Regions from separate parts of the Georgenia wangjunii genome, predicted to be linked through region 1. Evidence: riboswitches for the same ligand, from Rfam matches in the RefSeq annotation. Region 1 holds a riboswitch; each other region holds the start of a gene.

Region 1 (7,357 bases):
TCACCTCGTACGGCGCCGCCGTGTCGACGGCGATCTCCTCGACACCGGCGTAGAAGGCCACCTCGGCCACCTCGACGTCGCCCGCACGCACCCGCGCGGCGAGCGCGATGTCGTCGCCGGCGTCGAACGTGGCACCTGCCTGCGGTGCCGTGAGGACGACGAGCTCGCTCGCCTCCCGCGCCCAGGCGAGGAAGGCCGCCATGATCCCGCCACTGACCTCGACGTCGAGGTCGTCGGCCCGCGCGGCCGCGTCCTCGAGGACCTGGCGCTGCTGCCAGGCGGTCGTCTCCTCCCCCGCTGCGTCGGCGAGGAGGGAGGCGACGGCGGCCACGCCCGCCTCGCCGTATGCGCCGACCTTGTCCATCCACGGCTCGATCTCGTCGACGAGCTCCGCGTCCGCCCCGGCGCGCAGCGCGTCCGGCACGTCCGCCATGGCCTGGAGGTACTCGGTGAGGGCCGTGGCAGCGGCAGCGACGTCGCCGTCGTCCTCCCACGCCTCCGTGAACGCGGCGACGCGCCCGGCGAGCTCGGGGTTGGCGGGGTGGCCGATGTCGGAGGCGTAGTTGTTCTCGGCGAAGATGCGCAGCGCCTCGACCGTCTCCCCGCCCACGAGCGCGAGCGCGGCGTCCCAGGACGCGTCCGGGTCGTAGCCGGCCGGGTTCCACAGGTAGTCGTGGACCGTCGCGAGCGGGACCTGCGAGGCGCGCGCCTGGTTCATCGGGTTGGCGGAGAAGCCGAGGACGCCGAGATCCCCGAGGTCGGCGTCGCGGCCGATGAGCGGACCCATGAACAGCCGCGCCTGCGCGAAGTCGTTGACCGGGTAGTTGTCCCAGATCGCCAGGGGGTGCGCCCACAGCGCGACGGCCTCGGTGGTCGCCTCCGCGGTGATCGTGTCCGAGACGACCTCCGGGCCGGTCCAGTAGACGACGACGTCGGCGGGCACGTCGGCGGCGAAGGTCGTCTTGTAGTCCGACTCGCCCGTGCCCGAGTACTCGGTGGGCACGGTGAGCAGCGGCAGCGCCTCAGGGCGGGCTGCGACGAACTCGTCGAGGACGGTCGTGAGGAGATCCGCCTGAGCAGCAGCCGCGGGGCTCGCGGCGCCCGCGTAGGCGGCGACGTCCGCGGCGCAGTCGAGCTCGAGGTCGATGTCGTCGTAGAAGATCCCGAACTGGCGCACGCCGATGTCCCACATCGCGTCCATCTTGCCGAGGAGCGCGTCGACGTCGTCGGGGTCGGAGTAGCAGATGTCCTGACCCGGGGAGATCGTGAAGATGAGCGAGACCATCTCCGCCTCGGAGGCCGCGACGAGCTCGGCGATCTCCGCGCGCTCGGCGGGCGGATAGGGCTCGCGCCACTGCTCGAGGTGGTACGGGTCGTCCTTGGGGGCGTAGACGTAGCTGTTGCCCTTGACGTCGCCGAGGAAGTCGACGACGTCGAGCCGGTCGGCGTGCGACCACGGCTCGCCGTAGAAGCCCTCGATGACGCCACGCAGGCCGAGCTCCGGCCAGTCGCGCACGGAGCCGAGGGGGACGACGGCAGCGGGCTCGGCGGGCGTGGCTAGCTGGCGCAGCGTCTGGAGGCCGTGGAAGGCGCCGGCTGCGTCGGACCCCGCGACGACGGTCGCCGGGATCGGGCCGAGCGCCCCGACGGCGAGCGCGTAACCCTCCGCGACGGCCGGGTCCACCGGCGTCGTACCGAGCACCCCCAGGGCGGCCGTGGCCTCGGCCGAGGGGGCGTCGGCGACCGCGAGGACGAACGCCGTCCCCGGCGTCTCCCCCAGCGGGATCTCCTCGATGCTCTCCGCGCCGAGCTCGGTGAGGACGGCGCGCGCCTCCGCCGTGACGCGCGGGTCCACGTCACCGGCGAGGACGAGGGTGACGGCGTCGGGCACGGGGACCGTGCCGGCCGTGAGCGCGACCTCCCGAGGCTTCGGCACGAGGCGCTCGGCCGGGCCGAGGTCCGGCTGGGTGAGTCGGGAAGGGGTGAGGGCGGTCGGTGCCGCGAGGCCGGTCGTGGCCGCCGGGCGTGCCGGCACCCCACCGACGACCGTCGCCCCAGGTGGTGCCAGCGGTGCGGGCGCCGCCGCGGCCGCACCCGGCAGGGCGCACGCGAGGAGCGCGGTGAGGGGAACGGCGAGCCGACGGACGGGGCGCATGGTGCCTCCTGTGACGAGCATCACGTGGTGGGCGCGACGCTACGGACGCGCACCGACATCGTCAATGCCCGGTCAGCCCGTCACACCTCTGCATGATCACGAGCGGACGGGGGTGCGGGCGGACAGGGTGCCGCCGGGGCGGGCGGGCTGCGCTAGCCGACGAACTCGAGGGCGGCGGCGCGGGTGGCGTCCGCCGTCGCCACCTCCGCCACCGCCGGCGTGCTGGCGGGCGGCGAGGCGAGCGCCGCCGCGGCGGCCTGGGCGCTACCACCGGGCCGCGAGCGCTGCGCGGACGCCAGGGCCTGGGCGAGGTCGGCCTGGAGGTCCGCGACGTCCTCCAGCCCCACCGAGAGCCGCACGGTGGCGTTCGAGATCCCCACGGCCGCGCGGCCGTCCGGGCCGATCTTGCGGTGCGTCGTCGTCGCGGGGTGCGTGACCATCGACTTGGCGTCGCCGAGGTTGTTGGAGATGAGGACGATCTCCAGCGCGTCGAGGAACGCGAAGGTGGCCGCCTGGTCCGCCGGTGCCGCGCCGTCGCCCGGCGCGGCGAGGTCGAACGTGACGACCGTCCCGCCGCCGCTCATCTGCGAGCGAGCGAGCTCGGACTGGGGGTGGGAGTCGAGGAACGGGTAGTAGACGCGCGACACCGCGGGCAACGACTCCAGCCACGTCGCGAGCTCGAGCGCCGCCGCGGTCTGGGCGCGCACGCGCAGCGGCATCGTCTCGAGGCCCTTGAGGAGCACCCACGCGTTGAAGGGGCTGAGCGTGGGCCCGGTGTTGCGCAGGATGAGCTGGAGCGGTCCCTCGATGAACTCCTTGGTCCCGAGGATCGCGCCGCCCATGACCCGGCCCTGGCCGTCGATGTGCTTCGTCGCGGAGTAGACGACGACGTCGGCGCCCTGCGTGATCGGCCGCTGCAGGATGGGCGTGGCGAAGACGTTGTCGATGACGACGACGGCTCCCGCCGCGTGGGCCAGCTCGCTCACCCGCCGGACGTCGACGATGTCCTGCATGGGGTTCGACGGCGTCTCGAAGAAGACGACGTCCGCCGGCGTGGCCAGGGCCTCCTCCCACGACTCGATGCGGTGGGCGTCGACGTAGTCGGTACGCACCCCCCACTTGGCGAAGACGTCCTCGAAGAGGGTGAGCGTCGAGCCGAACAGGGCCCGGGCCGCCACCACGCGCGAGCCACCGCGCACGAGCGCGGCCAGCGTGCTGAAAACCGCGGACATGCCGGTGGACGTGGCGTAGCAGGCCTCGGCCCCCTCGAGCGCGCGCAGACGCTCCTCGAAGGTCGAGACGGTCGGGTTCTCGTACCGGGAGTACGTGAACCGGTCCACCTCGCCGAGGAACGCCGCCTCGGCGTCGGCGGCGCGCTCGTAGACGTAGCCCTGGGTGAGGAACATGGGCTCGGACGTCTCGTGGAAGTCGCTGCGCGCGTGCCCGGCGTGGACCGCCCGGGTCTGCGGGCCCCAGCTCGGCGGCGGCTCGGGGTAGGAGCCGGGCCCCGGACAGCCGGATCCTGCGGGGTTGAGTGCGTCAGTCATCGTGCGTCCCTCCATCGGTCCTGGCGGGAGCACCCACGCGGCGGGCCCGAGCGACTCGGGTCCATCGGGGTTGCTGCAGCTTCGACGAGCCAGGTCTCTCGGCTGCTCTGGATGGTGGTTCGGATGGTAACCGGGTCCGATGGCGGAAGCCAAGTACCACCCCCGCGTTGCCCACGTGGCGGGACGCCGGGTCCGCGACGGCAGCGCGGCGCCCGGGACCGCGACGAGGGCCGCCAGGATCACCTGGCGGCCCTCGTCGTGGGGAGCGTGCCCCGCCGGCTGCCCCGAGCCGCGCTCAGCAGCGGCGAGGAGCAACGGCGAGGAGGAGGCTCAGCGCGCGGTGGCGAGCTGCTCCCCCGCGGTGCGCTCCGCCTCCGACCCGGAGACGACCTCCGGGCCCTCCGCGGCGGTCGCGGCCACGTCGGCCGCGTCGTCGTCGTCCACGAAGAGGTTCTCCGAGTTGGCCGAGTGGTACTTGTCGAGGTCGAGGATGCCCTCGCGCTTGGCGACGATGAGCGGCACGAGAGCCTGGCCGGCCACGTTGGTGGCGGTGCGGCCCATGTCGAGGATCGGGTCGATGGCGAGCAGCAGGCCCACGCCCGCGAGCGGCAGCCCGAGGGTGGACAGCGTGAGGGTGAGCATGACGATCGCGCCGGTGAGGCCGGCGGTCGCCGCCGACCCGACGACAGAGACGAACGCGATGAGCAGGTAGTCGGTGATGCTCAGCTCGACGCCGAAGAACTGGGCGACGAAGATCGCCGCGAGCGCCGGGTAGATCGCGGCGCACCCGTCCATCTTCGTCGTCGCGCCGAGCGGCACCGCGAAGGACGCGTACGAGCGCGGCACGCCGAGGTTGCGCTCCACCACGCGCTCCGTCAGGGGCAGCGTGCCGATCGAGGAGCGCGAGACGAAGCCGAGCTGGATCGCAGGCCAGGCGCCACGGAAGTAGCGCATGACGGGCAGGCCGTTCGCACGCAGGATCACCGGGTAGACGACGAGGACGACGAGCGCGAGACCCACGTAGACGGCGATGGCGAACGTCCCGAGCGGCAGGAGCGAGTCCCAGCCGTACGCGACGATCGCGTTGCCGATGAGGCCGAGGGTGCCGAGCGGGGCGAGGCGGATGACCCACCACAGGACCTTCTGGATGATCGCGAGGAGCGACCGGTTGAAGGAGAGGAACGGCTCGGCCTTGCTGCCCACGCGCAGGGCCGCGATCCCGACGACGAGCGCGAGGACGACGATCTGGAGGACGCTGAAGCTCACCGAGGTGCTGACGCCGGAGATGACGCCGTCGTCGCCGGTGCTCAGGCGGCTGTTCGTCGCGAGCCCGAGGAAGTTGGCGGGGACGAGGCCCTGGATGAAGTCGAGCCAGCTGCCGGTGCTGCTGGGCTCGCTCGCGGCGGCCTCCGAGACCGTCGTGTTCTCGCCCGGGCGCAGGACGAGACCGAGGCCGATCCCGATGGCGACCGAGACGAGCGCGGTGATGGCGAACCACAGGAGCGTCTGACCGGCGAGGCGCGCCCCGTTGGCCACACCGCGCAGGTTCGCGATCGAGGCGACGATCGCCGTGAACACGAGCGGCGGGACGATCGCCCGCAGGAGGCTGACGAACGTCGAGCCGATCGTGCTCAGCGTGACCTCGAGGCCGTTCGGCTGCCCGTCGGCCGTGTCGCCGATCTCGAGGGCGAGCCACCCGAGCAGGACGCCGACGACGAGCGCAAGGATGATCTGGACGCTGAAGGACGGCAGGCGCAGCCGGCGGCGCTGGGCGCTCGGCTCGGTAGCGGTGGATGGGGTGGACACAGGTGCTGCCTTTCTGACAGGGCGTGCGGCGGCGCGCGCCGGGGGCGCTGCGGTGACGCGGCTGAGGAGGTCCCGTCGCGCCCGTGACGCCGGGCGAGGATGCGGGGAGGGGACGCCGGCGGGGCCGGGCGTCGGTGCGGGAGCTGGGGAGGGGCTCAGGGCCGGGCGGTGCGCCGGGCTACTGCCCCGACCGCGCGCACGCGGTCACACGCCTGCTGGGTCAGACCCGGCAGGCGCGCAGACAACACAGCGCGCTCGCCTGACGTCGGAGGTCGACGACGGGGCGCACAGTGAGGTTCCAGCGGTTGAGCACGCACACTCCATGGGTACGGGGCGGCTCCGATCGCCGTCCGCCTCGGACCATAGCGGACGAGCGGTGGCGGCGGAAGCACGGGCGGCGCAGATCACACCCCGAGGCGTGGACGGCGAGCGCACCGGGTGGTGGCTGCGCGCCGGGCGTGGTCGACTTCCACCCGTGAGCGCCCGCACGCTGCCCCTGCCCGCCGCCGCCGCGTTCGAGCTGGTCACCGACCTCTCCCGGCACGGCGAGTGGATCCCCCTCACGCGCATGGACGTGCCCGAGCACCCCCTCCGGGTCGGCGACGACGTCGTCACCCCGACCGCCCCCCTCCTCCTCGACCCCCCCCCCCCCCCCCCCCCCCCCCCCCCCCCCCCCCCCCCCCCCCCCCCCCCCCCCCCCCCCCCCACGACCGCCCTCGTCCTCGTCGACCGGATGACCGTCGCACGCCTCGACCCGCCCGCCGGCGGCACCGATGGCGTCGCCGTCCTGCGCAAGTCCGGGCCGCTCCTCCTCGGCGTCGCCCGGATCACCGTCCACGGGGTCGACGACTCCCGTGCCCGCGTCCGGTGGGACGAGGACGTGTGGCTCCGCGGCCCCGTACCGCGTGCCGTGACCCGAGTCGTCCTCGCGCCGTTCCTCGACGCCATGGGGGCGCTCGCCCTCTGGCGCATCGCACGCTCTTTAAAGTCCGACGCCGCACCAAAAACCTGAGTCCATACCAACGTCTAGACCTGCGTCTAGACATTGGTCTAGAAACGGCCGTCGGATCCTCCACGGGGGCTCTGGGAGCCTTTTACGGGTCCGCGAGCGGGATAGCGTCAGTGCCTGACCCCGTCGGGGCGCAGGCGCGGATCTCCGGGCCTGTGCCGAAGTGGCGGGCGTCACGACAATTGCTTAACCGCGATGCCCAACAACGGCTCCCGGCGCACATGTTTCATAGGGAGAAACTTTTCCTTGGAGCGGCGCACCGAGAGCCCGCGGCGGGACCACGTCGCCCGGTCGAACGGGGAGGTTCTCATGACTGCACAGACAGTCCGCCCGCTGGTGCGCCAGCGCAAGGCTCGCTCGACCAGGTTCCGCCTCGACATCGGCGAGTGGCTCGTCCTGCGCGGCGCCGTCCTCGACGCGGTCCCTGACGCACCCGTGCCGGCGGACTTCGCACCGGCCGCCTTCGGCCTGACGGAGTTCGCCCCGCTGACCGAGGCCGAGCGCCGCCGCTCGTGGCAGATGCTCGCCCAGCGCGGCCTCGCGCGCTACGTCCCGTCGAACGACGACCTCGACGCCGTCGTCCAGCCGTTCGCGGCCGGCCTCATGACCCTCGCGCTCGCCGACGTCCGCGTGGACGTGCGGTCGTGGTCCGGCGCCGTCGGTGTCGCCCAGAGCACGGCCTGGCGCGACGGCCACACGGTCGCCCTCTCCCGCCGCCGCCGGCTCGCCTCACCGGCCCGCTCGGGCGAGCTGCAGTACGAGCAGGAGAGCACGGTCGAGATCAGCCTCGCCTCGGACGGCTCGCTCGTCGAGGAGATCCTGCGAGCGCTCCCCCTCGGT
Region 2 (7,357 bases), on a different contig from region 1:
GTCAGCTCGGCGAGGAGGCCGGGGACCATCCAGTCGAACCCCTCGGGGCGCAAGCGGCCGAGCACCGCGATCGGGACGTGGACGGTGACGCCGTCGGCGTCGGCCCCCGGCTCGAACTGGTAGGTGAGGGGGAGGGTGAGGTCCCCCTGGTGCCACGTGTCCGGGAAGTCCGTGCCCGAGACCGCGTCCGCGTCGGGAAGGAGCAGCTCGCGGGTGAACGTCAGAAGCTCGGGCTCGTCGCGCCGGGCCTTCTTCCACCAGGCGTCGAAGTGGCGGGCGGTGACGATGCCCTCGGGCAGGCGCTCGTCGTAGAAGTCGGCGAGGCCCTCGGCGTCGATGACGAGCCCGCGCCGGCGGGCGCGGTGCTCGAGCTCCTCCGCCTCGGCGAGGAGCTCGCGGTTCCGGGCGAAGAACTCGTGGTGGGTACGCCACTCCCCGCCGACGAGCGCGTGCCGGATGAACATCTCCCGGGCGAGCGCCCGCGCCGCGTCGGTCCCCACAGAGGCGAGGGGCACGGTGCGGTCCGCCACGAGGGTCATCCCGTAGAGGAGCACCTTCTCGTGGACCATCGCGGCGCCCTGCTTGCTCGACCAGTACGGCTCGGAGTAGGTCCGCTTGCTCAGGTGCGCCGCGACCGGCTCCACCCACTCCGGCTTGATCCGCGCGACCGTGCGCGCGAAGAGCCGCGACGTCTCGACGAGCTCGGCCGCCATGACCCAGTCGTACGTCTTCTTGACGAGCCCGGAGCCCGGCCAGACGACGAACCGGGTGCCGCGGGCCCCGGCGTAGTCGCGGCGGCGCTCGTCGTAGCTGCCGAGGTTCGAGAGCAGACCCACGAGGAGCGACTGGTGGAGCGCGTCCGCGCTCGCGGCATCGCTCGAGCGACCGACGGCGACGGCGGCGGCCGCGGGGTCCTCGCCGACCTCCTCGGGGTGGGGCAGGGCGAGGGGGCGCATCGTCAGGCCGAGGGGCTTGGCGAGCTGGCGGAGCTGGGCGACGACGTCCTGCCACTCCCGCACGCGCAGGTAGTTGAGGTACTCCGCCCGGCACATCCGGCGGAACGCGGAGCCGGACAGGTCGCGCTGCTGGGTGCGCAGGTAGCGCCAGAGGTTGAGGTAGGACAGGAAGTCCGACGTGGTGTCGGCGAACCGGCGGTGCTTCGCGTCCGCGGCCTGCTGGTGCTCCGTCGGGCGCTCGCGCACGTCCTGGACGCTCAGCGCGGCGACGATGATCATCACCTCTGCCGCGCAACCGTTCGTCTGCGCCTCGAGCAGCATCCGCCCGAGCCGCGGGTCGATGGGAAGCTGGGCGAGCTGGCGGCCGACGTCGGTGAGCCGGGTCCCGCCCGCTGCCCCGGCAGACGGACCCGCCATCGCCCCCGTGGTCCGCCCGGCGGGGCCGGACGGGGCGTCGGTCGCATCCGCGCCGTCGGGGGCCTGGGTGCCCTCGGGGGCCCGCTCGAGGGCGCCGATTTCGTGGAGGAGCTGGACGCCGTCGCGGATCGCACGCGTCTCGGGCGGGTCGACGAACCCGAAGCGCTCGACGTCCCCGAGGCCGAGCGCAGTCATCTGGAGGATGACCGCGGCCAGCGACGTCCGCAGGATCTCCGGCTCGGTGTACTCGGGGCGGGACTCGAAGTCCGAGCGGGCGTACAGGCGGATGGCGATGCCGTCCGCGACGCGGCCGCACCGCCCTGAGCGCTGGTTCGCGCTCGCCTGCGAGATCGGCTCGATCGGCAGCCGCTGGACCTTCGTGCGGTTCGAGTAGCGGGAGATGCGCGCCGTCCCGGGGTCGACGACGTAGCGGATGCCCGGCACGGTCAACGACGTCTCGGCCACGTTCGTCGCGAGGACGACGCGCCGGACGGCGTGCGGCTCGAAGACGCGGTGCTGCTCGGCCGCCGAGAGGCGGGCGTAGAGGGGAATGACCTGGACGGCCGACGGCGGGTGCGCGCCACCCTCGTCCGGGGCGACGTACCGGGCGCCGAGGTGCTCGGCGAGCGCCACGTGGGTGTCCCGGATCTCGCGCTCGCCGGAGAGGAAGACGAGGACGTCACCGGACCCCTCGGCGACGAGCTCGTCGACGGCTTGGCAGATGGCCGTCGGCTGGTCGAGGTTGTCCGCGGGCGGGACGGTGACGCCCACGTCCGTCCCGTCCTCCTCGGTGTCCTCGGTGTCCGGGACGAGCGGGCGGTAGCGGATCTCCACCGGGTAGGTGCGCCCGGAGACCTCGACGACGGGCGCCGGGCGCAGGAGCGGACCCTCGCGGCGGGCGCCCTCGCGCACGCCGAAGTGCTCCGCGAACCGGGCCGAGTCGATCGTCGCCGACGTGATGATGACCTTGAGGTCGGGGCGGTCGGGGAGGAGGCGGGCGAGGTAGCCGAGGATGAAGTCGATGTTGAGGGACCGCTCGTGCGCCTCGTCGACGATGATCGTGTCGTACCGGCGAAGGAGCGGGTCGCGCTGGATCTCGGCGAGGAGGATGCCGTCGGTCATGAGCTTGACGAGGGTCGTCGGCCCCACCTCGTCGGTGAAGCGCACCTGGTAGCCGACGGCGCCGCCCATGCTCACGCCGAGCTCGTCCGCGATGCGCTCGGCGACCGTGCGCGCGGCGATGCGCCGCGGCTGGGTGTGGCCGATGGTCCCGGTGATGCCCCGGCCGAGCTCGAGGCAGATCTTGGGGATCTGGGTGGTCTTTCCCGAGCCCGTCTCGCCCGCGACGATGACGACCTGGTTCTCCGCGATCGCCCGGGCGATGTTCTCCCGGCGGGCGGAGACCGGCAGCTCCTCGGGATAGGTGATGACGGGCAGGGCGGCGCGGCGAGCGGCGAGCTGCTCCTCGCTCGGCGGACGGAAGCCGCGGCGCCCTGACCGCTGCCCGCGCGGAGGGTCGGTGCCCGCGCCGCGGAGCCTCGCGGGCTGCGTGCGGGAGGACTGCGCGCGGGTCTCTTCGGTCCTGACGGCGCCGCTCTCGTCCTCGGCGGTGGCGCGAGGGCCGGACGCGGGACCGCCCGCCCTGCCCCGGCCGCGTCCGCGGCGCCGACCGCGAGGCGAACCCGGCCCGCGCGGGACACCGCCGTCGGGAGAGCCGCCGACGGGCGGCGCCGCCGGCTCTGCACCCTCGTCGTGGCTCACGGTCGACCATTCTCGCCGATGGCCACCCCGGCTGGCACACCCGCCGCGCACGTGGCCTCCGAAGGACCGGCGGGCGCCGGTCGGCGCGCGGCCGCCGGCGCTCCCCGACCGGCGGACGCGGGGTGCGTGCGTGTCGTGTCAGGCGGCGGGTCCCGGCGTGGCGAGGGGCGCGCCGGCGGACCGGCGACCGGGACGCGCCGCGGCGCTCAGCGCCCCGCGGGTCAGGTAGGTCGTGAGCCACGCGGTGTCCATGAGCGACGGGGTGATGCTCCGCGGGGCCGGGGCGCTCACCGTCGGGGCGTGGATGAGGCCGCTCTCTCCGGCGAGCACCCGCCGGTCGATCTCCGCGGCCAGCTCGACGAGGCGCCTGCCGAGGTCGGCATGAGGCATGTGGCTGCCCACGTCCGCTGCGAGCGCCGTGGCCCACTCCTGCTCCAGCACGTCGCTGGGTACGTCCCTCCACGAAGTCATCGAGCACCTCCACCTCGTCGGGGCCTGCCCGTCGCTCGACGGCCTGGCCCCTCGTCACCGAAGCCGGGACGCCCCGCACTGCGTCCGCAGACGCGGCGCGAGCGCCGTGGGGAACGCGCTGGGCTCGGGAGCCGTGGCACGCTCCATACCGATCCTTGCCCTACCCGTGACGTGGTCTCACGGGTTCTCATTGTGGTTCTCACGCGCGGGCAGCCGCAATAGATCAAAGTCGAGAACCGCCGGCGTCTCCCCGGTGCCGGCGCCGGGGAGACGCCGGCCACGACGACCCATCCGCGTACGGGAGGATGGAGGCGTGGGAAGAGTCGTGGGATGGGCGGTGACGCTCCTGCTCGCCGTCGCGGCCGTCATCTCGCTCGACCCCGCGCGCGTCGGGCTCTCGACCGTCGTCCCGGTCGCGCAGGTCCTCCCTTTCCGCACCGTCCTCGCGGCGGCGTTCGTCCTCGCCGGGCTCGCCCTGCTGCTCGCCGCCCTCGCCGGCGCCCTCCGCCGCCGCGGCGGGACGAGGCGCACGGTGCTCGCCGCTGTGCTCCTCCTCGTCGGAGCCGGGCACGGCTGGGTCACGCTCGACCGCGGCGTGACGAACGATGGCGCGCTCGGCGCGGAGCCCGGCGCGGCTGACATCACGGTGCTCACCCTCAACACCTACGGCGGCGCGTCGAGCGCGGAGGAGGTCGCCGTGGCCGCCGTCGACGTCGGTGCCGACGTCCTCACCCTCCCCGAGACGGCCGCCGACGACGCCGCGCGCGTGGCCGCCCTCATCGCCTCCTCCGGAGGCCCCACGTTCCAGGTGTTCGTCCGCACGAGCGGCGGCTGGGACGCCCGCTCGACGGCGCTGCTCGTCAGCGAGCGGCTCGGCCGCTACGCGGAGGCCGAAGGGCCGGGCACGACGCTCGGGTCCGTCCGGGCGGAGCCCGTCGACGGCGCGGGGCCCGTCCTCGTCGCCGTCCACCCCGTCGCGCCCGTGGCGGAGGCGATGGAGGAGTGGGAGGCGGACCTCGAGGCCGTCATGGAGGTGTGCCGCGCGACGCCCGGGGTCATCGTCGCGGGCGACTTCAACGCCACGCTCGACCACGGACCGATGCGCGACGCAGGGGCGTGCGTCGACGGCGCCGTCGCCGCGGGCGTCGGGGGTGTGGCGACGTGGCCGGCGCGGCTTCCCGCGCTCGTCGGCACGACGATCGACCACGTGCTCGTCGACGGCGGTGCGTTCGACGTCGTCGACGGAGCGGTCCTCGAGGTGGGCGGGAGCGACCACCGCGCCGTCGCGGTGCGGATGGCGCCCCGGCCCGCCGCACGCTGAGCCGCACCACCTCGACGCCGCCGTGCCCGCGGGCTGGTCCTCCGGCCGCCGTCGTCTCGTCAGGTGGACGGTCATTGATCGCGGGACGGAACGCCGCCACGATCGCACCACCATCCAGAGCGGCTGAGAGTCCTGGCTCATCGACGCCGCAGCAACCCCCCGTCCCCGGGTGAGGGTGCTTCCGCCAGGTTCGATGGGGGAGTCGACGTCTGTGAGCACCGCTAGCCTCGTGAACGTGCCGACCGCGCGTCCGACCGTCTCGTTCGAGCTCTACCCGCCACGCACCGCCACCGGTGCCGCGGCCGCCTGGGAGACCGTCGAGCGCCTCGCCGGCGCGGCCCCGGACTTCTTCTCCGTCACGTACGGGGCGTCCGGCTCGTCGCGCCGGGCCTCGCGCGACGTCGTCCAGCGGATCCTCGCCGAGACGTCCGTGACGCCGATCGCCCACCTCACGTGCGTGGGCAGCTCGCGCGCCGAGCTGGCGCGGCTCGTCGCCGACCTCCTCGACGACGGCGTGCGGGACTTCCTCGCGCTGCGCGGCGACCCGCCGCAGGGTGAACCCGAGTGGGTGCCACGGCCCGACGGGCTCAACCGCGCGAGCGAGCTCGTCGCCCTCATCCGGCAGGTGGAGGAGGCGCGCCTCGGGCCCGCCGGCGGGGTGAGCATCGCCGTGGCCGCGTACCCGAGCGGCACGACCCACTCCCGCTCCCAGGACGTCCGGGCGCTGCGCGAGAAGCAGGACGCCGGGGCGGACTTCGCCATCACGCAGGTCTTTTACGACGCCGGCGCCTACGTCGACCTGTGCACGGAGGCCCGCGCGGCGGGCGTCCACCTGCCGATCGTCGCCGGCGTCATCCCCGCGACCGACCCCGGACGCCTCACGCGGCTCGCCGAGCTCACGGGCGTCGACGTGCCGCCCGCGCTCCTCGACGCCCTCGCCGTCGAGGACCCGGCGCTCCGCCACGAGCGTGGGATCGCCGCGACGCTGCGTCTCATCGATGCCGTCCTCGCCGCCGGCGCCCCCGGCCTGCACATCTACACGTTCAACCAGCACCGCCCGGCGCTCGACGTCATCGAGCACCTGCGCCGCCGCATCCCGACGTCGCACGACGACGCGTGGCCGTCCCCGGCACCCGTGTACCCGCCCCTGCCCCAGCCCGCCCCCACCGCGTGAGGACCTCATGACCGACACGACGATCCCCAACCTGCCGACGGCGACGATCCTCGGCTACCCGCGCATCGGACCCGACCGCGAGCTCAAGCGCGCGACCGAGTCGTTCTGGGCCGGCCGGTCCGAGGTCGACGACCTCGAGGCCGCCGCCGCCGAGCTGCGCCGGGCCACGCGAGCCCGGCTCGTCGGTCTGGGGCTGGGCCGTGACGACGCCTCCATCCCGAGCGACTTCTCCTACTACGACCAGGTCCTCGACACCGCGACGACGCTCGGCGCGGTCCCGCCCCGGTTCGCCCGCGAGCTCGACGCCGAGGGGCGCCTGGACCTCGCGGGGTACTTCACCGTCGCGCGCGGCGAGGGGGAGCGCGCGCCGCTGGAGATGACGAAGTGGTTCGACTCCAACTACCACTACCTCGTCCCGGAGATCAGTCCGGAGACCGGGTTCCGCCTCGCGGACGACCGCGTCGTGCAGCTCTTCCTCGAGGCCGCGGGCGAGGGCATCACGACCCGCCCGACGATCGTCGGCCCGGTGACGTTCCTTCTCCTGAGCAAGGCCGTCGGGGCCACGCCCGCCGCGGACGGTGCCGCCCCGGTGGTCCCCGCCCCCGAGGGCTTCGACCCGCTCGACCGCCTCGAGGACGTCCTGCCCGTCTACGCCGAGCTGCTCCGCGCCCTCAGCCAGGCCGGCGCGCCGTGGGTCCAGCTCGAGGAGCCCGCCCTCGCCGTCGACACGTGGGACGTGCCACGCGAGCGCGTCCTCGCCGCGACGGCCCGCGCGTACGAGGCGCTGTCCGTCGAGCTGCGCCGCCCCGAGCGGCCCGCCATCTTCGTGCCCGTCTCCTACGGCGCGGCCGACGACGCCCTCGCGGTGCTGGGCGCCACCGACGTCGAGGCCGTCGGCATCGACCTCGTGCGCGGGGACGTTCCGGCACCGGAGGTCCTCGAGACCCTCCGCACGACGATCGTCGTCGCCGGCGTCGTCGACGGGCGCAACGTGTGGCGCGCGGACCTCGACTCCGCGCTCGGCACCCTCGAGCGCCTCGCCGCGGGCCTGCGCCCTGACGCCGTCGCCGAGGGGTGGCTCGCCGTGGCGACCTCGACCTCCCTCCAGCACGTCCCGCACGACGTGGCCGCGGAGCCCAACCTCAGCGACGAGCTGCGCAGCTGGCTGGCCTTCGCCGACCAGAAGGTCGGCGAGGTGAGCACGCTCGCGACCGGCCTCAGCGCGGGACGCGACGCCGTCGCCGACGCGCTCTCCGA
Region 3 (7,357 bases), on a different contig from region 1:
GCGGCGTCCTTGGGGGTGAACGCCCGCAGCGCGTGCTGGATGCGGGCGCCGAGCTGGGCCAGGACGTCGGCCGGTACGTCCTTGGGCACCTGGGTGACGAAGACGATGCCCACGCCCTTGGACCGGATGAGCCGCACCGTCTGGGTCACCTGGTCGAGGAAGTCCTTCGAGGCCCCGGAGAAGAGCAGGTGCGCCTCGTCGAAGAAGAAGACGAGCTTGGGCTTGTCGAGGTCGCCCACCTCGGGCAGGGAGGCATAGAGGTCCGCCAGCAGCCACATGACGAACGTAGAGAACAGGCCCGGCCGGTCCTGGAGGGCCGGGAGCTGGAGCGCCGAGATGACGCCGCGACCATCGGCGGCGGTGCGGATGAGGTCGTGCGTGGAGAAGGCGGGCTCACCGAAGAACACGTCCGCGCCCTGCGCCTGGAGCGCCGCTATCTCGCGGAGGATGACGCCTGCGGTGGCCGTGGAGATCCCGCCGATGTCCTTGAGCTCGGGCTTGCCGTCGTCGGAGGTGAGGTAGGAGATCGTCGCGCGCAGGTCCTTGAGGTCGAGGAGCGCCAGCCCCTGCTCGTCCGCCCAGTGGAAGATGAGCGCGAGGCTCGACTCCTGGGTGTCGTTGAGCCCGAGGACCTTCGCCAGGAGCAGGGGCCCGAAGTCGGTGACCGTCGTGCGGATCGGCACCCCGTCGCCGACGCCGCCGAGGCTGAGGAGCTCGGTGGGGAACGCCGTCGGCGACCACTCCTGCCCGATGCCCACAGTGCGGGCGAGGAGGGCGTCCCCGCCCGGCCCCGGCTCGGCGAGTCCGGTGAGGTCGCCCTTGACGTCCGTGAGGAAGACTGGCACGCCCTGCTCCGAGAGGCCCTCGGCGAGGACCTGGAGGGTGCGGGTCTTGCCCGTGCCGGTCGCGCCCGCGACGAGGCCGTGACGGTTGAGCGTGCCGAGCGGGATGCCCACCTGGGCGCCGGGCACGGGGGCACCGTCCTCGACGAGGGCGCCGATCGGGAGCACGCCGTCACCTGGGGGGTAGCCGGCCGCTACCGCACGGGCGTGCTCCGAGAGGGCCGCGGCGACGACGGGCGTCCCGGCGGTGAGCACGTCCGCCGGCTCAGCCGCACCGGGCGCATCTGTCGCCGGTGCGTCTACCGTGCGCTGCGCGTCCGTCCGCCCACGGTCATGCGCTGGCGGCCGTTCGTCAGCCACCTCCGCCACCGTCGCCGGCTCGGGGTGCGGGACGCCAGCAGCGAGGGCGGCGTCGAGCGCGGCCTGCGCGGCCTCCGCTCGCGCTGCAGCCGCCTCGGCGACCGCCTGGGCGGCCTCGGCCCGCAGGCGCGCGATCTCAGCGGGGGAGGCCGGTGGAGCGCCTGTGGGCGGCGCGCTGGCGGGCGCGGATGGTGCGTCGTCGGCCATGCAGCGATCCTAGGTGCGCGCCCGCCGTGGTCGGGTCGAGCGCTCGGCGTCCCGGCGCCGCGACGTCCCGTCGCTCCGGTGGTCCGGCCGGCGGCCTCGGTGGTCGCGCGTCAGCTCGCGACGACGCCTCCGTCGCGGACCTCGACGGACACCGCGGGCAGGGGGTCCTCGGCCGGCCCGCGCAGGGCGTCACCGGTGGCGAGGTCGAACTCCGAGCCGTGGCACGGGCACCGCAGCGTCCCGTCCTCGGGGGTGACGACGCACCCTTGGTGCGTGCAGATCGCGCTGAAGGCCACGACCTCGCCCTGCGACGGCTGCGCGACGAGGATCTCGGCGCCGTCCGGCGTCGTCACCGCCACGGCCCCGCCGACGGGGACGTCGGCGAGCGCGACGAGCGGCTCGGCGCCCGACGGTGCGGGGGAGCCGCTGCCTCCGGACGGCGCGGACGAGCCGCCCCCCTCGGACGGTGGCGCGCTGCCGCCCGTCGGACCGGGCGTCCCGCCGTCGGCGCCGCAGGCGGCAAGCGTGACGAGCCCGGCGGCGGACCCCGCGCCGAGGAGCACGGCCCGGCGGCTGGGACACATCGGCGATTGTGCGGACAACGTCGCGTCCATGGTGGGAACGTACAACGTGCGGCGCGTGCCGTACACAGCCGAGGAGAGAGGGATCGCCATGCCGAGCTCAGCTGCCGAGGCCCGCCCACCCGGCGCCGCCGTGCCCGAGCCGCGCTCCTCGACCGTCCTGCGCTGGCTCACGGCCGCCGGCGTGCTCGTCTCCGCCGTCGTCCACCTCTACCTCTACCTCGACGGGTTCGACGCCATCGAGATCATCGGGCCGCTCTTCCTCCTCAACGGGGTGGCGGGGATCGTCATCGGCCTCGCCCTGCTCGTCTGGCGCCACCCGGTGTGGCTCGTGGCCGCTGTGGGCTTCTCCGCGGCAACGGCGCTCGCGTTCCTCGTCTCGACGACCGTGGGGCTCTTCGGCGTGCGGGAGCCGTTCTGGGGCGTGTCCCAGACGACGGCGCTCGTGGCCGAGCTCGTCGGGCTCGTCTGCGGGGCGCTGCTCCTCGCGCGGTGGTGGCGGCGTCGCCGCTGAGCGTCGTCCCTACGAGAGCGTCGTCGCGTCGTCGAGCCGGTAGTACGTGCGGTTCGTGTAGACGAGCGGGTTGCGCACCTCGGACTGCTGCGCCAGGACGGCGCGGACCGTGATGAGCAGGCTGTCGCCCACGGGAATGCGCTCCTCGATGACGCCGCGCACCCACGCCGTCGTCCCCCGCAGGATGGGCTCCCCGGTCGGCAGCGGCGCCCACCGGACCCCGTCGAAGCGGTCGACGCCGCGCGCCGCGAAGCGGGCGGCGACGTCCCGCTGGTCCTCGGCGAGGAAGTTGACGACGACGCTGTCCGCCTGCTCGAGCGCCGGTCGCGAGGACGACGTCGCCGCGAGCGAGAACGCGAGGACCGGGGGCGCGGCGGAGACGGAGATGACGGAGGTCGCGGTGAACCCGACCGGACCGTCCGGGCCGCGCAGGGTGACGACGCCGACCCCAGCCGGGTGGTGGCGGAAGACCCCCTTGAAGTCCGCGGCGCTGATCTCGCGGTAGTCCGGCTGCACGGTGTGCAGCCCCACGGCGTGCTCGGCGCTCATGCCACGCTCCGATCGGTCTCGACTACATCTGTCTATGACAACGCTGGGGGTGCGCCGCCATTCCCGGCGGGCGGTCGCGCGCGCCGAACGGGTCGTCGGTCGAGCGGGTTCGTGACCCATCGATGTCCCTTGAGCCGGACCGTACGCGGCGGCTCGCCGCTGTCGCGACGCGGGGTCGGCCGTCTCGCCAGGGGAGACGCAGACCACCGCTGCGTCCACTCATCTCGACATGTGAGAGGAGATCGGGCTGGGCGCGGCTGGTCGCGCGGACCTCTGCCACGTCTCGCGCGGCGGAACCTGAGACGCGCCCGACCGATTGTTGACATGTGAAGCATGTCTCCTCTAGCGTCTGCCCCAGGTTCAGAGCACCAGTGCGCTACTCGCGCAAAGCCCCGGCTTGCTGGTCGACAACCCCGCACGTGCGCGGGGTGCCCCGGGTGATGACCTGGCCTCACGAATGGCGTGAGGCAACGCTGCGCACCTCTGGTGCACGAGCACGAAGGAAGCAGGACGACCATGAGCACGCACCCGAGCCCCAGGTTGAGCCCCATCTCGCCTCGCTGCTCCATGCGCATGTGTTGTCGTCCCTGTATGTCGGTCTGACGACGTACCCAGCGATGCCCCGGCGCACCCCGCGCTGACGCATCACCGCTGACGAGGCCCCGGCGCGGGCGAGTGGCACGCGCGCCCCGGGACGACCTGCGGCAGCACTCCTTCTTGCGCGCGCTGCGCGACGACACCAGATGGACACGTGCCCCCATGACTGTTGCCTACCTCCCTGCCCGGCCCACCGACTCCGCCCGCACGACCCTCGGCCTCGACCTCACCGGCCTCGGCGCCGACCCGGGGAGCAGCTCCCTCGGTGTCGACCTGCCCGTCGAGAAGGCGAACCTCGCCCGCCTCGCCTCCTACACTCGCGCCGCGCACGAGGGCGGCGTCGCGTTCGTCGCGCTCGACGAGCAGTTCCGCCTGCGCTCCGACCGAGCCGTGCGCCGGGACGCATGGCTCGACCCGGTCGTGGCGGCCAGGCGCATCAGCCCGCACGCCCGTTCGGCGGGCCTCGTCTCGAGCGTCCCGCTCCGGCAGGCCGACCCGGGCGCCCTCGCCGGTGAGCTCGCGCAGATGGCGGGACCTGCCGGGACGTGGGCGGGGCTACAAGTGAGCGCCGGTACCGCGCGGGCGGACGCCGTCGCCGACGTCCTCGACCACGTGAGCCGCTCGCTCGGCCGGACGCGGCCGGGGTCCCGCCCCGTCGCCCGCCCGAGGGTCGTCGTGCCGCTGCGCTCCGAGGCGGACATCGAGCTGGCGGGCTCCGTCGCCGACGTCGTGCGGGTGCGCGAGCGCGACCTCAGCTGGGCGCGGGAGCTGCGCTACGCCGTCCGCGCGACGTCCCGCGCCGCCGGGCGCGGTGACGTCAGCGTGCTCGTCGACCTCCACACCGTCATCTCGGCCGACCGCGGCGCCGCGGAGGCACGGGCCGGGCTCGTCGCGGACATCGCCGGCGAGCACCCGTCGTGGGCGGGCGCGCTCGAGGCGGTCGGGACGGCCGAGGACGTCGTCGAGACGATGGAGCGGTGGATCACGGCGGGTGCGGCCGACGGGTTCGTCATCCTGCCGGGCTCGGTGCCCGCGGACGTCGCCGCCCTCCTGCGCGAGGTGGTGCCGGGCCTGCGCGCCCGTGGCCTCCTCGCCGAGGCCGCGGCGCCCGCCGCGGCGCCCGCGCGTCCCGCGGTTGACGGTGCCCGGAAGCCGCAGGCCCGCCGTGCGCCCGTCCGCGTCGTCCGGCCGCCGAGCCAGGCGGCCCGCACCCTCGCGGCGCGCCCGGCCTGAACGGACCGCGGGCGGGAGGGGCACCCGGGGGCCTGGTTCGCACGCGTCCCCGGGACTAGCCTCGGACGCATGAAGTTCGGCTTCGTGGCGAGCTGCGGCGGCACCGACGACATCCTCGAGATGGCCGTCGAGGCCGAGCGCTGCGGCTGGGACGGCTTCTTCACGTGGGACGGGATCACGATCGGCGCCCACGAGACCTTCGATCCCTGGGCGGTCCTCGGTGCCGTCGCCGTCCGGACGCGCACGATCCGCATCGGGGCCATGGTCTTCTCCCTGCCCCGGCGCAAGCCGTGGGAGGTGGCCCGCCAGGCCCTGACGGTCGACCACCTCTCGGGTGGGCGGCTCGTCCTGCCGGTCGGCCTCGGTGCGGTGGACGACGGCGGCTACAGCCGCGTCTCCGGGGAGGTGACCGACCGCCGCGCCCGCGCCGAGCGGCTCGACGAGACCCTCGCGTTCCTCGCGCAGGCGTGGACTGGGGAGACCTTCAGCCACGGCGGTGCGCACTACCGGGCCGAGGACATGATGTTCCGCCCGCTGCCCGTCCAGCGCCCGCGCATCCCCGTCTGGGTCGTCGCGGCCTGGCCGTCCGAGCGCTCGATGAGCCGGGCCGCCGCCTGGGACGGCGTGATCCCTCAGCCGCGGGGGCAGGCGATGGAGCAGCTCACGCCGGCCGACCTCGCGGCGATGGTGGCGTGGGTCGGGCAGCGCCGTGGCGGTGACGCCGGATCCTTCGACGTCGTCGTCGAGGGCGAGCTGCCGGAGGGTCGTGCGGCGGCTCGGGAGCACGTCCGCGCGCTCGCCGCGGCAGGTGCGACGTGGTGGGTCGACTCGTACTGGGACCTCGAGCACGAGACCCCGCAGACGCTCCTCGACCGCATCCGGCAGGGGCCGCCCGTCACGTGAGCGACCGGGTGCGCCCTCAGGGCGCGACGAGCGCGGCGTAGAGCTCCGCGTACCGGCGTCCGCGCCCGGCGTAGTACTCCGCCCGGTCGGGCACGGGCGCCGACGTCGTCCCCGTCGTCACTCTCGCGCGCGGCGTTCCCGGCGCGAGGGACGCGAGGGCGATGAGCGCCGTGCCGTGGAGCGTCGAACGCTTGATCGTCACAGGGGAGACCGGCGCGCCGAGAGCGTCGGCCAGCACCTGGAGCCAGGTGGGGAAGTCCTGGGTGACGCGACCGCCCGCCAGGATCCGCTCAGGCGCCCCGGCGACGGCGGCGAGCTCGGCAGCGACCCGGGCGTAGGACAGCGCGACACCCTCCATCGTCGCCCGGAAGAGCGCCGGGCCCGCCGTCGCTGCGGTGACGTCCGCGAGGACGGCCCGCGCACCGGCGGCCCAGCCGGTGCTGCGCTCCCCGCTGAAGTAGGGCAGCACCGCCGGCGTGGTCGGGTCCGGCGCGGCGGACAGGACCGCACCGAGGTCGGCGCCGTCGAGGCGGACGGTGCCCTCGAGCCAGCTCACCGCACGCCCGACGTCGTTGAGCGCGCCGCCGACGAGGGACCGGTCTGCGTCGACCCGGTAGCACCACAGCCCACCCGGCACGTGCGCCGGCACGCCAGGGACGAGCATCCGCATGGCGCCGCTCGTGGCGGCGGAGACGACGGCGACCGACGGGTCCTCGCCGCCCACGCCGACGTTGGCGGCGAACCCGTCCGCGATGACGGGGAACCACGCCGCGCCCCGGAGTGCGGGCCAGCGTGACTCGACACCGGTGAGCGGCCGGCCCGGGTCCCGGACCTCCGAGAGGTGCCCGGGGGTGATGCCGGCGAGCGCGAGGAGCCCGTCGTCCCACGCCCCGGTCCGCCGGTCGAGCAGGCCCGTCCACGCCGCCGTCGAGGTGCCGACGGCGGTCGTCCCGAGCAGCCGGTCGTAGACGTACTCACCGACGGAGAGCCACCGGTGCACCGCGGCGAACGTGACGGCATCGGTCTCGCGCAGCCAACGCAGGCGAGCGGGCAGGTAGCTGGAGTGCAGGCGCGTGCCGGTCCGCTCCCGGAGCGACTCCTCGTCCACCTCGGCCCGCAGGGCGGTGACCTGGTCGGCGCACCGGGCGTCGGCGTACGTGAAGCACGGCGTGAGCGCGCGCCCACCCGCGTCCACGCCGACGAGGGAGGAGGCGAAGGTGTCGAGCGCGACGCCCGCGACACGGCCGGCGAGGTGCGGCTGCGCCAGCGCCGTGAGGATGTCCTCGACCTCGCTGACGACGGTGTCCGGGTCGATGACGGAGGTGCCGTCTGCGCCGGTCGTGAACTGGTGCCGCACCTTGTGCCGGAGCCCGCGCACCGGCAGGCCGGCCGTGTCGTAGACCCCGCCCCGGCTGCCGGTCGACCCGACGTCGAGGGCGAGGACGAGCGGGCCTGCGGCGTCGGCGAGCTCGACGCTGAAGTCGGACATGCGCACCTCGTGAGGGCTGGGGGCCTGGGCTTCGATGCTAGGCGCCCGGCACCAACGGGTCACGTCCGCTCCCCGCGCGCCG

Evidence for each region. Region 1 has a riboswitch for S-adenosylmethionine ahead of V2J63_RS07070 (O-succinylhomoserine sulfhydrylase). Riboswitches for the same ligand answer to the same signal wherever they lie in the genome.
Region 2: linked by a shared signal. The riboswitch ahead of V2J63_RS03265 (methylenetetrahydrofolate reductase) and the one ahead of V2J63_RS07070 (O-succinylhomoserine sulfhydrylase) in region 1 are both predicted to bind S-adenosylmethionine.
Region 3: linked by a shared signal. The riboswitch ahead of V2J63_RS03960 (LLM class oxidoreductase) and the one ahead of V2J63_RS07070 (O-succinylhomoserine sulfhydrylase) in region 1 are both predicted to bind S-adenosylmethionine.

The regions. Positions count from the first base shown of each region.
Region 1 is NZ_JAZGON010000003.1:212,114-219,470, reverse strand. Features, by position in the region: gene V2J63_RS07075 (beta-N-acetylglucosaminidase domain-containing protein) at 1-2,155, opposite strand, end outside; gene V2J63_RS07070 (O-succinylhomoserine sulfhydrylase) at 2,308-3,702, opposite strand; SAM riboswitch class I at 3,711-3,820, opposite strand; gene V2J63_RS07065 (dicarboxylate/amino acid:cation symporter) at 4,033-5,508, opposite strand; gene V2J63_RS07060 (hypothetical protein) at 6,242-6,520, shown strand; gene V2J63_RS07055 (hypothetical protein) at 6,827-7,357, shown strand, end outside.
Region 2 is NZ_JAZGON010000001.1:716,426-723,782, forward strand. Features, by position in the region: gene hrpA (ATP-dependent RNA helicase HrpA) at 1-3,134, opposite strand, end outside; gene V2J63_RS03255 (hypothetical protein) at 3,273-3,605, opposite strand; gene V2J63_RS03260 (endonuclease/exonuclease/phosphatase family protein) at 3,919-4,926, shown strand; SAM riboswitch class I at 5,034-5,126, shown strand; gene V2J63_RS03265 (methylenetetrahydrofolate reductase) at 5,162-6,100, shown strand; gene metE (5-methyltetrahydropteroyltriglutamate--homocysteine S-methyltransferase) at 6,108-7,357, shown strand, end outside.
Region 3 is NZ_JAZGON010000002.1:12,547-19,903, forward strand. Features, by position in the region: gene V2J63_RS03940 (helicase HerA-like domain-containing protein) at 1-1,409, opposite strand, end outside; gene V2J63_RS03945 (Rieske (2Fe-2S) protein) at 1,520-1,993, opposite strand; gene V2J63_RS03950 (hypothetical protein) at 2,082-2,504, shown strand; gene V2J63_RS03955 (flavin reductase family protein) at 2,514-3,053, opposite strand; SAM riboswitch class IV at 3,411-3,532, shown strand; gene V2J63_RS03960 (LLM class oxidoreductase) at 3,813-4,883, shown strand; gene V2J63_RS03965 (LLM class flavin-dependent oxidoreductase) at 4,953-5,786, shown strand; gene V2J63_RS03970 (gluconokinase) at 5,803-7,275, opposite strand.